One region of the Corynebacterium sp. ZY180755 genome, then DNA from elsewhere that is predicted to be linked to it. Evidence: predicted binding sites of a transcription regulator. Region 1 holds the regulator's gene; the other holds the start of a gene.
What was found. Region 1 encodes LexA, which represses DNA repair genes until DNA is damaged. Its sites were predicted from a motif close to CGAACANNTGTTCG; they were not measured.
Positions count from the first base shown of each region.

Region 2: a site for LexA is predicted at 5,857-5,870, ahead of ACXM2N_RS07995 (SAV_6107 family HEPN domain-containing protein). Genes of this name have one in related genera too.

Region 1 is NZ_CM135811.1:1,515,396-1,523,296, forward strand. It holds gene hrpA (ATP-dependent RNA helicase HrpA) at 1-2,501, shown strand, start outside; gene nrdR (transcriptional regulator NrdR) at 2,518-2,976, opposite strand; gene ACXM2N_RS07000 (hypothetical protein) at 3,084-3,422, opposite strand; gene lexA (transcriptional repressor LexA) at 3,803-4,510, shown strand; gene ACXM2N_RS07010 (DeoR/GlpR family DNA-binding transcription regulator) at 4,880-5,659, shown strand; gene ACXM2N_RS07015 (DeoR/GlpR family DNA-binding transcription regulator) at 5,890-6,690, shown strand; gene ACXM2N_RS07020 (1-phosphofructokinase family hexose kinase) at 6,687-7,655, shown strand; gene ACXM2N_RS07025 (PTS sugar transporter subunit IIA) at 7,682-7,901, shown strand, end outside.
Region 2 is NZ_CM135811.1:1,744,966-1,752,866, reverse strand. It holds gene ACXM2N_RS08025 (Rv2175c family DNA-binding protein) at 1-244, shown strand, start outside; gene ACXM2N_RS08020 (HNH endonuclease signature motif containing protein) at 361-1,476, shown strand; gene ACXM2N_RS08015 (alpha-(1->6)-mannopyranosyltransferase A) at 1,537-3,015, opposite strand; gene ACXM2N_RS08010 (polyprenyl synthetase family protein) at 3,019-4,122, opposite strand; gene metF (methylenetetrahydrofolate reductase [NAD(P)H]) at 4,254-5,237, shown strand; gene ACXM2N_RS08000 (GNAT family N-acetyltransferase) at 5,234-5,728, opposite strand; gene ACXM2N_RS07995 (SAV_6107 family HEPN domain-containing protein) at 5,977-6,402, shown strand; gene ACXM2N_RS07990 (DUF3040 domain-containing protein) at 6,608-6,997, shown strand; gene mraZ (division/cell wall cluster transcriptional repressor MraZ) at 7,459-7,890, shown strand.

The sequences.
Region 1 (7,901 bases):
ATGAGCTCGGGGCGCTGGATAATGAGACGCTTGCCGACGGCACCCCGAAGCTCACGGAAACAGGTCGCACAATCGCACGGATCCCAGTGGATCCGCGCATGGCGCGGATGCTTGTGGAGGGTGAGCGACTAGGAGTCCTGGGCGCGATTTACGTCGTCGTTGCTGCTCTGACCATTCAGGACGTGCGCGAGCGCCCCCTTGAACACCAAGCCCATGCGGATCAGCTGCACGCACGCTTCAAAGACACGACGAGTGATTTCCTGAGCTACATCAAGCTGTGGGATTATCTCAAAACCCAGCGCAACGAACTGTCCGGCAACGCTTTTAAGAAATTAGTACAGCGCGAATACTTGCACTATATGCGCATACGCGAATGGTGGGACTTGGTTCGCCAACTCAAAAACATTGGCGATCAGCTAGGTTGGACAGATCCAAAAGACAACGTCACTGAACCTGACGCGGACGCGATGCACCAAGCGCTGCTTTCTGGCTTGCTCTCTCAAATTGGACTACGTGATGGCAACTCCAAGGAGTTTATAGGTGCACGCAACACTCACTTCATGATTTTCCCTGGTAGCTTTCTGGCAAAGAAGCCGCCACAATTCGTGATGGCCGCGGAGCTCGTAGAGACTTCCAGGCTGTGGGCACGCGACGTTGCCGCCATTGATCCACGGTGGGTGGAGAGGCTGGCAGGTGACCTACTCAGACACCAATACTCCGAACCCCACTGGTCCACCAAACGCGTGGGCGCCATGGTCTACCAGCGTTCTACGCTGCTGGGAGTGCCGGTTGTGGCGGACCGTGTAGTCCCGTTCCACAAGGTAGATCCAGTTGCAGCCCGTGAGATGTTCATTCGCCACGCACTGATAGAGGGTGAGTGGACTACCCACCACAAGTTCTACAAACTCAACCAACAAAAGCTCGCCGAGGCTTCAGAAGTTGAGGCCAAGGCGCGTCGTCGCGACCTCCTAGTAGATGAAGAAACGCTCTTCAACTTCTATGACTCCAAGCTGCCAAACAACATCACTACCGGCAACAATTTCGACCGATGGTGGAACCGCACGAAACAGAAGCATCCACACCTGCTCGACTTTGATCCTGATAAATTGCTCAGCGACGAGGCAGGGCAGGTCACTGAGGAGCAGTTCCCAGACACATGGAAAAAGGGTTCCGTGGAGTTGGAGCTTACCTACCGCTTTGAGCCGGGAACAGCTGACGACGGCGTGACCGTCAATGTCCCTATCCCTCTACTTGCTGGCCTGGATACAGACGGCTTTGAGTGGTTGGTTCCGGGTGTTCGTTTGGAGCTAGTCACTGAGCTCATCCGAACCCTTCCTAAGGCACTGCGACGCACGGTAGTTCCTGCTCCAAACTATGCTGAACGCGTGTTGCCACTCCTCGATCCTTCGGAGGGGCCACTTCTGCACCAGATTGCAGATAACCTGCGAAAGATTGGTGGCAAAGGCATCAACGCAGAAGACTTCAACGAGGCCGAGCTGCCTGATCACTTACGCGTACGCTTCGCCGCCATTGATAAACGTGGCAACGTTGTGGATGCCGACCGCGACTTGGAAAAGCTTAAGCACCGACGCGCCGGTCAGATTAAGTCGTCCGTATCAAAGGTATCGCGTGCAGTAGAACATGAGACTGCAAAGGAATGGACACCGGATACCCTAGGGGAGATCAAGGACAAGGTAGTAACCAAGGTTGATGGACAAAGTATCACCACCTACCCGGCACTCGTAGCTACCAAGGATGGTGTGGCTGTCAAAGCAATGCCAACCAAGGCGGAAGCAGACGCATCGATGATGCAGGCCACTCTCACGCTGCTCATGCGCGAGATCACCGTTAACACCCAAAAAATGCTCAACGGACTGCCCATTAAGCAACGAGTGGGCGTGGAAAACTACCCTCACCGCGGTTCGCAGGGCCTGGTAGATGATGCGCGCGTAGCCGCAATCCGTGATCTCATGATCGAACATGGAGGGCCTACCCGCAGCCCAGAAGGATTTCAGAAACTAGTCAGCACCATTCGCCCTCTAGTTCCTGGGCGAGTTCGTCAAACGGTTGTAGCTCTGGCTCCAGGCTTGGTTTCGTACGTGGACATACGCAATGAGCTCAAAGACTGGGATGGCCCAGCCATTGATGATATGAAACGCCAACTGGACTTTCTTCTACCAAAACACGCTGTTTCCATTCACGGGTCGGCGCGCCTTAAGCATCTACCTCGCTATATTCAGGCCATGAAGATAAGGCTGGAGGACATGGGTCGTGAGCCTGCCAAGGACGAACAGCGCCAAATGACCGTGAATAATTTGGAGCGGCAACTGCGTGACAAAATCAACTCCCTACCCAACAAGCGTGCCAACGCTCGCGCGGTAAAGGACATCCAGTGGCTCATTCAAGAGCTCCGCGTGAGCCTGTTTGCACAGCGTCTGGGCACTGCACAGTCCGTATCTGAGCGCAAGATATCTAAAGCTATCAGCGCCCTCAAAGCCTAGAGATTTTTGTTAAAGCCTAACTCTCTTGGCGCTCTCGGCGTCTCATCAGACGAATCTCAGATTCGAAGTCATCCGCGCTTTCAAAAGATTTGTAAACAGACGCAAAGCGCAGATACGCGACCTCGTCCAGCTCCCGCAGGGGATCCAGAATTGCCAAACCAATGTCATTGGCGTTGATCTGTGAGCTCCCCTTCTGGCGCACCGTCTCCTCTACGTCTTGGGCTAGGCGTTTAAGCGCGTCTTCCGGCACATCACGGCCCTGACAAGCGCGACGCACACCCACGATAACTTTCTCACGAGAGAATGGCTCAGATATACCGTTGCGCTTGATTACCAGTAGCTGTGCTTTCTCTAGCGTAGTAAAACGGCCCGAACATTCATCGCATTCGCGTCTACGTCTAATGGCGGAGCCAGCCTCAACAATGCGAGAGTCAATAACCTTGGAATGACCATGGTGACAGAACGGACAGTGCATGAAAGAGTGCTCCTTGTGGCGCCGGTATGAACTACAACTAAGCACATACTAACAGTGCCCGTAAGGCCTATTTATTCCAGAGAAAACGGCCTCACGTGTGTTAGAGCTTACTGCCCAACAGAAGAAACACCGGCAGAAAAGGAATTCACTGGCGGCTGCTCAAAAGATTCATCCTGGGCTCCCATAGCCACTCCAAAAGTAAGCGTTAGACCAAATAAAGCGCCGAGGATAACGGATGCCCTAGCATCCTTCCGAATTTCATTACCTCCCGTATCTTCCACCACACGCGCTTCGCTCCTACGCAACGTGCGTGGATGTGGAAGTGTATGGGAGTTCTCTAACGGAAGGCCACCATCCCACGTGGAAGCACTAGGAACGACCATTGCGTGATTGCGCCCGCGGGAAGAGTAAGAAGCATTAGGGTTAATAGGAGATACGATAGTCATTTTATCCTCTCAGTTTTAGGCGTTGCAGTTCTACTGCCAACCTGCAGCCACAGTACTTACTGATGGCACCATCACTATCAGTTTCAATCGCCTAAGTGTTCGAATTTCGTTCAACTGTTCGAATTATCGAACAGTTTTCGAACATTGTCAAGAGTTTCAAAATTTTTTCGAACGCTTGTCCCGTTTTCGAACAAATTACGCTAAGGTAGAACCAATAACTTAAGAAGGCGGTTCGAACACCTACAGTGCGCAACATTAGCGCGCCGGTGAAGCAGTAGCTCCAGTTTCGCCGTCAGAAGATCCCACCTTCCCATCGTTCATTAAAAAGCCCATAGCAGCACAGGAAAAAATCTGTGACGCAGTAAAAGGAACGTCTACCCATGGCAGCCAAAGAAAAGAAGACCAGCAAACCCAACGCCCGACTAACCGAACGGCAGCGCAGAATCCTAGAAGTAATTCGTGATGCGGTTGTGCTTCGCGGTTATCCGCCCAGCATTCGCGAGATCGGAGATGCAGCAGGCCTGCAATCCACGTCTTCCGTCGCCTACCAACTAAAGGAACTTGAAAAGAAGGGCTACTTGCGCCGCGACCCCAACAAGCCACGGGCCGTGGATGTTCGCACCCTTCCAGAGGAAAAACAAAAACCAGGAAAGAAGACGGTAAAAACTCCGGACACAGTATCACCTGCACCGGAAATTGCAGAGATTTCTTCCTCCGCTAACTTTATTCCTGTCGTTGGCTCCATTGCCGCCGGATCGCCAATTCTTGCCGAGGAAAACATTGATACTTATCTCCCTCTACCAGCCGACATCGTTGGCGATGGAGAGCTTTTTATGCTCCAGGTAGTTGGAGAGTCAATGCGTGACGCCGGAATTCTGAACGGTGACTGGGTAGTAGTTCGATCCCAGCCAGTAGTAGAGCAGGGCGAGTTCGCCGCGGCAATGATTGACGGAGAAGCCACCGTTAAGGAGTTCCACCGCGACAACTCCGGTGTATGGCTGCTGCCACATAATGATTCCTTCGACCCCATCGACGGTACCCACGCCGAGATCATGGGCAAGGTGGTCTCAGTAATGCGTAAGCTCTGACGCCCAACAAACTCTAGTCGGCCAGGATTCGTACGAATCCTGGCCGACTCCGCGTTTCCTCACCCCTTATAGGGGCAAGATGGGTTATCGGGGACAATCTCACATTTGTGTTGGTTTTTAGCCGAATACAAATGCTTTGCGGAAGTTTTTCCTGTGGTTTTACGCCTTTCTAGAACCCAAGGATGCCCGATCACTACCGAAACCACGTTGTCAAAACAGACAAACCTCACCCACACGTGACACAATAAGAGACATTAACCGTACGCCCTCTGCCCTGATTCGGACATCCCCCACCCACCCAGTGTTGTTTTCCGTTATCAAGCCATGGCGCACGTTACCCACGTAGATAAAAAGGATGGTTTCGAAGTCATGTATTCAGAGGAACGCCGCAGGCAAATTGCCTCCCTCACGGCTGTCGAGGGACGCGTAAACGTCACTGAGCTTGCGGAACGTTTCGATGTGACTGCGGAAACCATCCGCCGCGATTTAGCGGTACTTGATCGCGAGGGAGTTGTTCACCGCGTGCACGGTGGCGCAGTAGCAAACCAAACCTTTCAGACCGCAGAGTTTACCCTCGACGCCCGCGCAAGATCAGCGTCCGGAGCCAAGAACTCCATCGCCCAAGCAGCATGCAAGTTCCTTCCCAAACCAGGCGGCGGCATGTTCCTTGATGCCGGCACCACTACAGCCGCGCTAGCAGATCTCCTTACTTTGCAGCCCAATGCAAAGCAATGGTCTATTGTGACAAATTCACTGTCGATCGCTCTTGCCTTGGCTAATTCCGGTTTAGATGAAATTCAGCTGCTTGGCGGTAGTGTACGTGCGATTACGCAAGCAGTTGTGGGTGATACCGCACTGCGTACGCTGGCCCTGATGCGAGCGGACGTAGCCTTTATTGGCACCAACGCTCTGACTCTAGACCACGGCCTATCCACCGCGGATTCGCAGGAAGCCGCTATCAAATCAGCGATGATTTCCAATGCTCGCAAGGTGGTAGTCCTGTGCGACTCGACCAAAATGGGGACGGATTACTTGGTCAGCTTTGGCGCCATCACCGATATAGATGCGGTGATCACGGATTCCAACGCCCCAGACTCTTTTGTTTCAGCACTGCGCGACGCCGGCGTTGAAGTTGTGATAGCAGACTAGGTAATCCTTCTATCCCAACCACCCCTGCATTTGAGAAGCGATTGGTTTTTGCGTGTTTTTGGTTTTGCCTGAAACATCGGATAAATCCAACAAATGATGTTGCGATCAAAAAGAAAACAACATAAATTGGGTATTCAGTTGTTTTTGTTTAATTTTTACCAATTGCTGAGTCTCACCCGACTTTTTACGTTGGGGTGAACCTGACTCAATCACTGAATTAGGAGGCCGTGGTGGCAACATTCGCTGAAGTAAGCGATCGCCAAGTCGCCATTGCCACCCTCACTCACAGCTACGGACGCTGCAGCGTCAGCGATCTGTCAACACAGTTTGACGTAACTCCCGAGACCATCAGGCGTGATTTACGGGCGCTAGAGGCCAGAGGACTCGTTCAACGTGTCCATGGCGGAGCAGTTTCTCTGCAGTCCTTTGCACACCCGGAGCGCCTAGCCTACGAGGATGACGGACTACCCGTCCATCAGTCACAACGCAGAAAGCAATCAATCGCTCAGGCCGCTCTCGCGGAGATCCCCAGTCCAGAATCTTCGATTTTCATTGACGCCGGATCGACCACAGAGGCCTTTTCCCATGTGCTAGCAAACAGTTTCTTGGGACAGAACTGGTCCATTGTCACGACTTCCCCCAACGTTGCAGTCACCTTAGCTACAGCCGGAGTTCCAAACGTGAATGTCATCGGCGGTGTTGTCAAAGCTCGCACCCAGGCGATTGTAGGCGACCAAGCCGTGCATGAGATGGACCAGCTTCGCGCCGATGTGGCGTTTATTGGAACATCAGGGTTGAGCGTTCATGGTGGATTCACTACTTCTGATCCCAAAGAGGCGGACATCAAAGCCAAAATGATTCAGAGTTCGCTTAAATCTGTAGCGCTGTGCGATTCTGCAAAAATTGGCGTGGACTCTATCGTGCGGTTTGCTGAACTGGAATCCGTAAACGTTGTTGTAACGGACCGCTTTGCGCCACAATCATTTAGGGATGCGATGAAGAATTCCACAACGAGCTTGGTGATCCCATGATTCTAACTTTTACTGCGAATCCGAGCATTGACTCAACGCTCCAACTTTCCGGAGAACTCACTCGTGGTGAAGTTCACCGTCTGCAGCTAACCACCATCGTGGCGGGTGGCAAGGGAATCAATGTCTCCCATGCCTGTACTTTGGCCAACGTGGATAATCTGGCCTTTTTCCCAGCGAACCCCACCGACATCATCCACCAACTGATGAATGAGACTGGTATTCCCTACCAAACATATTCGGTATCTGGTTCAACTCGTGTAAATACTTCGATTACAGAGCCAGACGGTACTACCACCAAATTCAATGGCTCGGGGTCTGCCCTCCTTCCGGAAAATCAACGCAAGATTGAACAAATTTTGGTGGCTTTGTCGCAAGACTGCTCATGGGTTGTTCTCGCAGGTTCCTTGCCGCCCGGAGTGGAACCAACGTGGTACGGCCATCTAGTATCGCTTATCCGCGCGTCCAATAAGGACGTAAACATTGCGGTTGACACCTCAGACAAGGCTCTCATCGCTTTGGGTGATCAGCTCAGCAAGGATGTCAGACCAACTCTTCTGAAGCCTAATAGCACTGAGCTTGGCCAGTTGGCACACATTGATCCTCACCTGCTAGAGCAGAAAGCGCTCGAAGGCGACTTCTTGCTGGCAGTGACCGCCGCACGCAACCTGATTACCGCTGGCGCGGAAATGATCCTCGTTACTCTGGGCGCCGCCGGGGCCCTGATCGTCACAGAAGATTCTTCTTGGCACGCTGTGGCCCCTGCACCACAGGTAGTGTCCACCGTCGGCGCAGGTGACTGCACCTTGGCTGGGTTCATTATGGGCCGCAATAATGGCGAAGATTTGCCCACATCTTTGGCACGTGGCGTAGCCTACGGCACCGCTGCAGTGAGCCTTCCAGGCACCACCATTCCAGACCCAGAACTCATCAACATCGCTGATACGATTATTACCGAAATCGATTAATTAACCGTGGCGAAAGTGGTGTTCCTATGGGCAACGAGTCATCAGCGTTACAAGTAACGTTGCGTTACTTAAAGGAAACTACCCACTCGGTTGAAGGAGTCCTCGACGCAGCGGTTGTGGATTTGGTCTCTGCTGGTCTGTGCACCGCCCCTACCACGCTCCTCCGAGACGCTTTAGCTCGCCAAGAGCAGTCGCCTACTGGCATGGCGGGCCAGATTGCCATCCCGCACTGCCGGTCCACCGGCG
Region 2 (7,901 bases), 230 kb from region 1:
GCTGATCTTCGTCCTCGATGAGAAGATCAAGAAAATCCCTGAGGCCTTCCTCTCTGAAAAGGGCTCAACCAACAAGTTCGTGCCAGGTGTCATCGCGCTGCTTTCCGACGGTGGCTACAGCGACGCCGAAATCCTCCGGTATCTCTTCACCAAAGACGAATCCCTCCCAGGGCGTCCCATCGATGCGCTCCACGGTCACCTCGCCCGTGAGGTCATGCGTCGCGCGCAAGCCTCCGGCTTCTAAGTTATCCACAGGCGCCTATGGCGCCTCGGGGTGAAACCTCTAGGGTTATCCACAGAATCGCCGGTTTTCCTAGGGGCCGCTGTTCTTGCCTTGTGTGTGCGTTTACGGTTGATGCCATGACCGATGAACACGCAGCACTCCAGGATTACCTCACCGCCCTAAACAGCGGTGCCATTCTGCTGCGAGCATTCCACGGCCGCAAACACTGGGAGTTCGACACGATCTCCCCACGCGACGCACAAGAACTCATCGGCACCGCCTCTTGGTTGTATGGCACCACCCGCTACCGTCTCCAGCAACGCCGCACCCTCGAAGCAGCCGTTGAACACGGGTTCTCCCTCTCCGTACTCACCATGATCCGCCGGCACGTCGAAAAACTCACCTCTGAACGCGAACAATGGGTACTCTGGCGCGAACTCACCGAAAAGAAACGCCCCGCAGCGGTGATCAACACACTCGCCCTCAAGCGCGTAAAAGAACTCACACAACCACCCGCTAAGAGAACAACAGCAATGCGTATTGTGCGTGGGGCAGACGGCATGGGCACCCTGTACTTCACCGCACCCCAAGCACAACTCGCCGACATCAACCGCAGCCTCAAAGAGTCTGTTGCCACCATCATGGAACACGACTCCGACAAAACGAAGAATCAGGCCCGGGGTGAAGCCTTCGCCGAACTCCTTCGCAGCGAAGGCGGTGTGCCCCAAGGTGGTTACACACCACTAGTAGTAGTCCCCGTAGAAGAACACGCCAAAATCATTCGTGGTGAGGGTGACGGTATCAAGGTGGTGTGTTCTGATGGCACCGTCCTAACAGATAAAGAATACCTAGAACGCCTACTAGCAGACTATGGGCTATATGCTCTGGTGGATGAAGAAGAAGGCACCCTCAACATGTTCCGCACACAACGGTTTGCCAACCAGAAACAACGGTTTGCGGCGTTCGCGGAAAACCCCACCTGCGTAGCACCAGGATGCACGGTGGCGTTCGATGACTGCCAACTCCACCACGTAGTGGCATGGAAAAACGGTGGCGACACCAACATCAAGAATTTGGTGCCACTGTGTGCCTACCACAACGGGATCAACGATGATGACTGGTGGAACAACATCCACGGGCATATTGAAAAACGCGGACCCTTCGCGTACTGGGTATCTGCTTATGGGTTACCGGATAGAAGAAACCAGCACCCGCTCGCCATGCTCGGCGGCTGCAGAAAAATCTTCGGATAACCCCACCCAAAACACACAACAGCCGCACAACCTATAAGGTTATGCGGCTACAGGTGCGGGCTATTGCATGATCTTGCCGGGTATCCGGGGAGTTTTATCGTTGAAGATCCATTGCACGCACCACCATGCGGCAATGAAGGATAGTGTCATCCACACGACATTGTAGAGCTGATGATTGCCGCTGCCAGTAAAAGCTAAGGCGATGATGATGGACAAACCGGTCGTGAGTTTCTGCAGCCATACAGGCGGTTTAAAAGTACCCACGAGGGAAATAATCGATGCGTAGTACCACGGCAAGGTCACGGAATTGAAGACAAACGCCACGGCGTAGGCTGCTGCCGTGCCACGAACGGCGCTGATGGGTGTCTTTCTAAAGAACCACCAGCAGGCGATCATCCCTAGTCCCATTATAGCCATGGAGATGGAGCGCACGACGGTGATGACTTCATTGTAAGGAAACGCGTCGGTCCATACGCCGCTGACCGCGCTTAGTACTCCGGTGACCAAACTTGGGAAAGCAAGTGGGTTGATCACTTTGCTATTTCCCGTAAGTTCAGCAATCCAGCCCCAACTGGTGCCGGACAAGAAAGTAATAACCGCCAGCACAATGACTGTAACGGCAGCTCCACCGAAGGCGTAGCCCAAGAATGCGCCTAGTGCAGACTTGCCTTTGTTGCGTGCATGAGCCACCGCAATCCACACGACAAAAGGTAGGGCGAATGCCGCAGTCGCCTTTAGGGACATGCCCACGGCGATGATAGCGATTCCCAGCACGACCTTCTGGCGTAGTGCTAATAGGATGCCCACGCTTACAAGGCCGACCATTATCGACTCATTGTGCATACCACCAATCAAGTGGATGATCATTACGGGATTCATAACGCCCAGCCATAGCGCTAGCTTGGGGTTGCTATTCAGTTGCTGCGCGATGCGTGGAACAGCCCAGACTATAGCCGCGAAGCCTAGCAGTGATATGAGCTTGAAAAGGTATACACCGATGGTGACGTTCTCACCAGCGATCCGAGTTACTCCCTCACCGATCCACAGGTGCAGCGGGCCATAGGGAGTGGTGGTGTTGCGCCAGTCGTGTGAGACCTCCACTAGGTAAGGGCCGGTGGTAGTAGCGGCACCTTGTGTGTATGGGTCAAAACCTTCTCTCAGAAGCGCACCTTGCACGAGATAGGAGTACACGTCGCGGGACATGATAGGTGCGGCCAGTGCCAGGGGAACTACCCAGAGGCATAGCGTGCGGGTCAGCTCACTAACTGTGGTGGCAGCGTCGCTAATGAGGCGTTTTCCCTGAACGACCCACGCCAAAATGAGGAGAATGGTGCCTGTCCACAGGACCACATTGCTGATTGCAGCGCCGTGACCAAATGACATGAACTCAAGACCCAGGTACTCCAATACACCTCCGCGGCTGCGCGTGGCGCCGCCACCAAATGATCCAAGCAGGATGAGTGTACCGGCGATGAGGCCAATAATGGCAGGCGACGGTGTACGAGCAGTAGTGCGGGTGGGGGTGGATAAGTCTGTCATAGTTTAGGTGCGTCGTGCGGTGGCTTTGTGGGCGAGCGCCAATAAGTTTTGCTTGGCTCCTTCGGCGAGTTCAACGTCGCCTAGGTGGGCGAGGCCTGAGGCTGTTAGATCCTCAATGAGTGCCTCGACTTCATCGGCAGCACCGGTGGATTTAATTGCATCCGCCAAGTTGGCGATATCAGCGGTCGAGGAAACGGTGCCTACGCCTGACCGGATGAGTTCAGCGGTGGAGTCGTCTGCAGACTGAAGCGCTAGCGCGATCAGGACGGTTCGCTTACCTTCGCGGAGGTCGTCGCCCGCCGGCTTGCCGGTGACCGCCGGGTCACCGAAGACGCCGAGGAGGTCGTCGCGGAGCTGGAAGGCGATACCAATGTCACGGCCGTAGGCACGTAATGCCTCGATAGTGTCTGCATTTGCCCCCGCTAACGCTGCGCCGATGTGAAGCGGTCGCTCGATGGTGTACGCGGCGGTTTTGAAACGGTTCACATTCTGTGCCAGTTCAAGAGACTCGGTGCCGGCGGCCTCGTTGTGGATGTCCAGAAGCTGTCCACCGATCACCTCGGTGCGCATCGCGCGCCACGGTTCAAACGCGCGTGCAATGGCCTCTGCTTCAAGGCCACAGCCGTGGAACATGTCGTCTGCCCATACCATTGCCATGTCGCCGGCGAGGATGCAGGTGGAAGCGCCAAAGTGCTCGCTGGACCCGTTGTAGTCACGTTCAGCGTGGAGACGTTCGGCTCGGCGGTGGACTGTGGGCGCGCCCCGGCGGGTGTCGGAGGAGTCTATGTAATCGTCGTGGATCAGTGCGCACGCTTGGATAAGCTCCAGAGAGCTAATGGCATCGAGTACTTGGGCTGGATTATATTCACGCTTTTCCCATCCGCCGGCGGCGCCAAATCCGCACCACGCGAACAGTGGTCGGATTCGTTTGCCACCGTTGAGGGTGAAGTCCTCAAGGAACTGTACGGCTTCCGTTACTGGACCGCCGATAGCTGCAACTTCAGGGCTTCTAGCTGCAAAGAATTCCCGTAGGGAGTCTTCAACCTTGGTGGGGATCTCTCCGAGAGAATACGGTGCGTGGGTGATCTCTGGTGGCTTTTGGGTCACGTTCTTACAGTTCCTTCAAGGTTGTTTTTGTGCACACGGGCGAAGCAGTTTTCAGCCTAATCGTCACTTTATGCAGTGGGCGAGAAATATGCATTTCTCTCTTTTTGCTTCTCCTAAATAAAATACCCGCCATGGAGTCATCTGCCGCTCACGCCGCGTATCAGCGCGCCATTACGGATGTTATTAATTCCCCTGCCCCGGGCAGGGTGCCCTTTTCTGTTGAGTTTATGCCGCCGCGTAATGACGCTGCCGAGCAGCGCTTGTGGAAGGCTGCGGAGACGTTCCATGACCTTGGTGCTGCATTCGTTTCTGTCACGTATGGTGCGGGTGGATCTACTCGGGAGCGCACCGCGCGAGTCGCCCGGGAGTTGGCTCGGCACCCGCTTACTACGTTGGTTCATCTGACCCTTGTCGATCACACGGTAGAAGAGCTGGAGGATATTCTTCGGGATTACGCTGCGAACGGGCTGTCCAATCTTCTCGCGTTGCGCGGTGACCCTCCCGGCGGAGACCCCCTGGGGGAGTGGATTCCCACTGACGGCGGTTTGCATTACGCGCGTGAGCTAATTGAGCTGGCGAAGTCCATGCCTGAAACTCGGCATTTTGAAATAGGCATTGCTTCTTTTCCTGAGGGGCACTTCCGCGCTCGCAGTCTTGAGGCTGATACGCAACACACGCTCGAAAAACTGCGCGCTGGTGCTGACTTTTCCATTACGCAGATGTTCTTTGATATTGAGTATTACCTGCGCCTTCGTGACCGTCTCGTTGCGGCTGATCCCGAACACGGTGCTAAACCCATCATCCCGGGAATTATGCCAATCACTAGTCTCCGCAGTGTGCGTCGTCAGGTAGAGCTTTCCGACGCTCACCTGCCCGCAGGGCTCATGGAGCGCCTGCAGGCAGCCGCAGCAGGTGATGAGGAGGCCAATGCGGCAGCTATCCGTAAGGTGGGCATTGAAATCAGCACGGAAATGGCTGATCGTCTCATTGCTGAGGGGGCTCCAGATTTGCACTTCATGACTTTGAACAACGCGCGCGCCACGCAGGAAGTTCTGCATAACTTGGGTATGGCTCCGGCTTGGGGGACCGAGCACGGTCACGACGCCGTTCGCTAATTACTGCTGTGTAGAACCGCAAAGTGGCGGGGATCGCCTAGGAACTGGAACCCGCGGAGGAAGTCTTTGAAGCCTAGGCTTCGGTATAGGGCGAAGGCATTGTTGGCCTCGCCCTCTACTTCTGGGGTTGATAGGAGAATGTGAGGGTGGCTGGTCTGGGTAATTAGCTCGTGAAAGAGATTCCTGCCTATGCCTTGACCCTGAAAATTGGGGGCGACATGGATTTCGGCCAGCTCGAAGAAGTTGGATAAAACGCTGCGATCTTCTTCGTTTGGTCCGCCTTTCTCGTACAACCCGCGTGCAATCTGCCGCGTCCACCAGTGTTCAGGGTCGCCGGAAAAGCCGTATGCGATTCCCAGCAGGTACTCACCGTCGTGAGCGCAGGCCGCTTTAAATCCTGCTCTTAATGAATCACTGATCCACACTTTCTTCCTCGACTCCAGCATGTCGGGGGAGTAGTCCATTGCGCGCAGGTATAGCTCAACTGACACGGGAGCTAATTGGCAGAACTCCCTAGCGTTTAGGGGCTGAAAATGAACATTCACAGTTTTCCATCCAACCAGTTAAGGCTGTGATCTGTCTGTACAACATGGTGGCTGTCACAGTTGCAGGGAAAAATCGAACGAGTGTTCTAATTATGGTTCGCAATGTCGCCAAGGCATCTTAGAGTACGAACCAACGCAAGCGCACACGGCGCCTTGTGCAGATCGAATCTTCATGAGGAGGGAGATTAGCCATCATGTCCAATGTAGTTTCAGCAACAACCAAGTTCAGGGGACGTTCAACCAAGCGTGAGGAGTTTATCTCCAAGGCTGACGCCCTCCTTGCGGAGGCTCGAGCGCAACATGCCGCGGGTAATCATGATGTAGCACTGGAAAGTGCTTATCGCGCGGCTTTGCGTACCGCTGGTGCTCGAATTGCAGCCTCTAAGGTTGCCAAGCGTGTTCGCAAACCTCAGGGAGCTTGGGAGCAGCTCAAGCTTGTTGATGAAGATGGCAAGCAGTGGGCGGAGGTTTTTGAGGCCTTTTCCCGCACACGTTCACGGGTAGCTTCAGGGCTGGATTTCAATGTGGAACCGCTGATTGTGGCTCGCCTTATTGTCCATGTGGAAGAGTTTCTTGCGGAAGTTGAAAAGGAAGCGGGTTGGTTGCCTGCCGCGGCCTAAAAAGCCTCGTAAGGGGGAGGCTGAAGAGTGAAATTACCCTATTCAGATGGAATGGGAACTTTGCTACTATCGTTGGAGTTGTTAGGTAGAGAGGGAAGACCTTTCTCTCCACACTAAGTAACAAAGTGGTAGTCAGTTTTTGTCCTGGTGCACTTACTTAGTCCAAAACTTACGCTTCAAACGATGTAGCAAAGGGGAGGCCACCGTGGCGCTTTCAGAGCAGGAGCAGCGGGCACTGCGCGAGATCGAGCGTTCGCTCATGAACGATGATCCCAAGTTTGGTGCGGCCGTTTCTGGTGATGGATTTGGTGGTGGCGGGGCTTTGACGCTTCGCGGAATTGCTGTCATTGTCATCGGTTTGGTGATGCTCGTTAGTGGTGTGGCACTCAGTCAGGTGTCCCTTTGGTTTGTTGTCCTATCCATTGCTGGTTTTTTGGTCATGCTGGCTGGGGCTATTTGGATGTTGCGTAGTATGCCTTCGGATGGGGTAAGGCGGGAAAGCGCATCCCTAGGTAGTGGAAAGGCCAAGGCTAAGAATGGCAATGGGATTGCTAACCGTATGGAAGATAATTTCCGCAAGCGTTTTGAGCAGTAGAACCTAGGTTTTAGGCCGGTATCGCGAAAGCGATACCGGCCTTTTGTTGTTTGCCCCACTTTTCACCACTCTCCCCACTTCTCCCCACCTTTTCTCTTGGTCCTGATTGGTTGATGGTGAGAATTTTGGTGTTATTGCTGGTTAATAGCCTTTATTGTGAACCTTGCTTATGAGAGTGTTGACCGTGTTTTTAGTTACTTAGTGGGTCTTTTGTTGCTGCTGTGGTTTGTTTTCTTGTTAATTGTAGGAAATTTCCCCACCTAGTATATTCCCTGTTCAGAGGGTGAAAAGGGGTAAAAAATTCAGTGTTTTTTGGCTCTGGGTGTTTAAAGTGGGGGAAAGTGGGGTAAAGTGGTCAGCAGGCAACAGGTGATTGGGATAAGCATGAGTATTTCAATCCTTGATGCACGACCTTTTTGGAAGATCGCTTTTCATGCACAGGGATTGGAGGTAGGGGCGAGATGTTTCTTGGCACCTACACTCCAAAACTTGATGACAAGGGACGATTGACGCTTCCTGCCAAGTTCCGCGAAGACTTGGCGGGTGGACTCATGGTTACCAAGGGGCAGGACCATTCGTTGGCTGTGTATCCACGCGAGGAATTCGCGGCTAGGGCACGGAAAGCGGCGGCTGTTTCGAGGACGAATCCTGAGGCGCGTGCGTTTATTCGTAACTTGGCAGCTAGTGCGGATGAGCAGCGACCAGACGGTCAGGGACGCATCAAATTGTCTCCAGCGCACCGCGAATACGCTGGGTTGACAAAAGAGTGTGTCGTGATTGGCTCGGTTGATTTTCTGGAAATCTGGGACGCGGAGTCCTGGAAGGCTTACCAGGCGGAGACGGAAGCTTCCTTCTCGTCTGCGGATGGTGCCATGCTTGATCAGCTGCTGTAGTGGCAGCACGC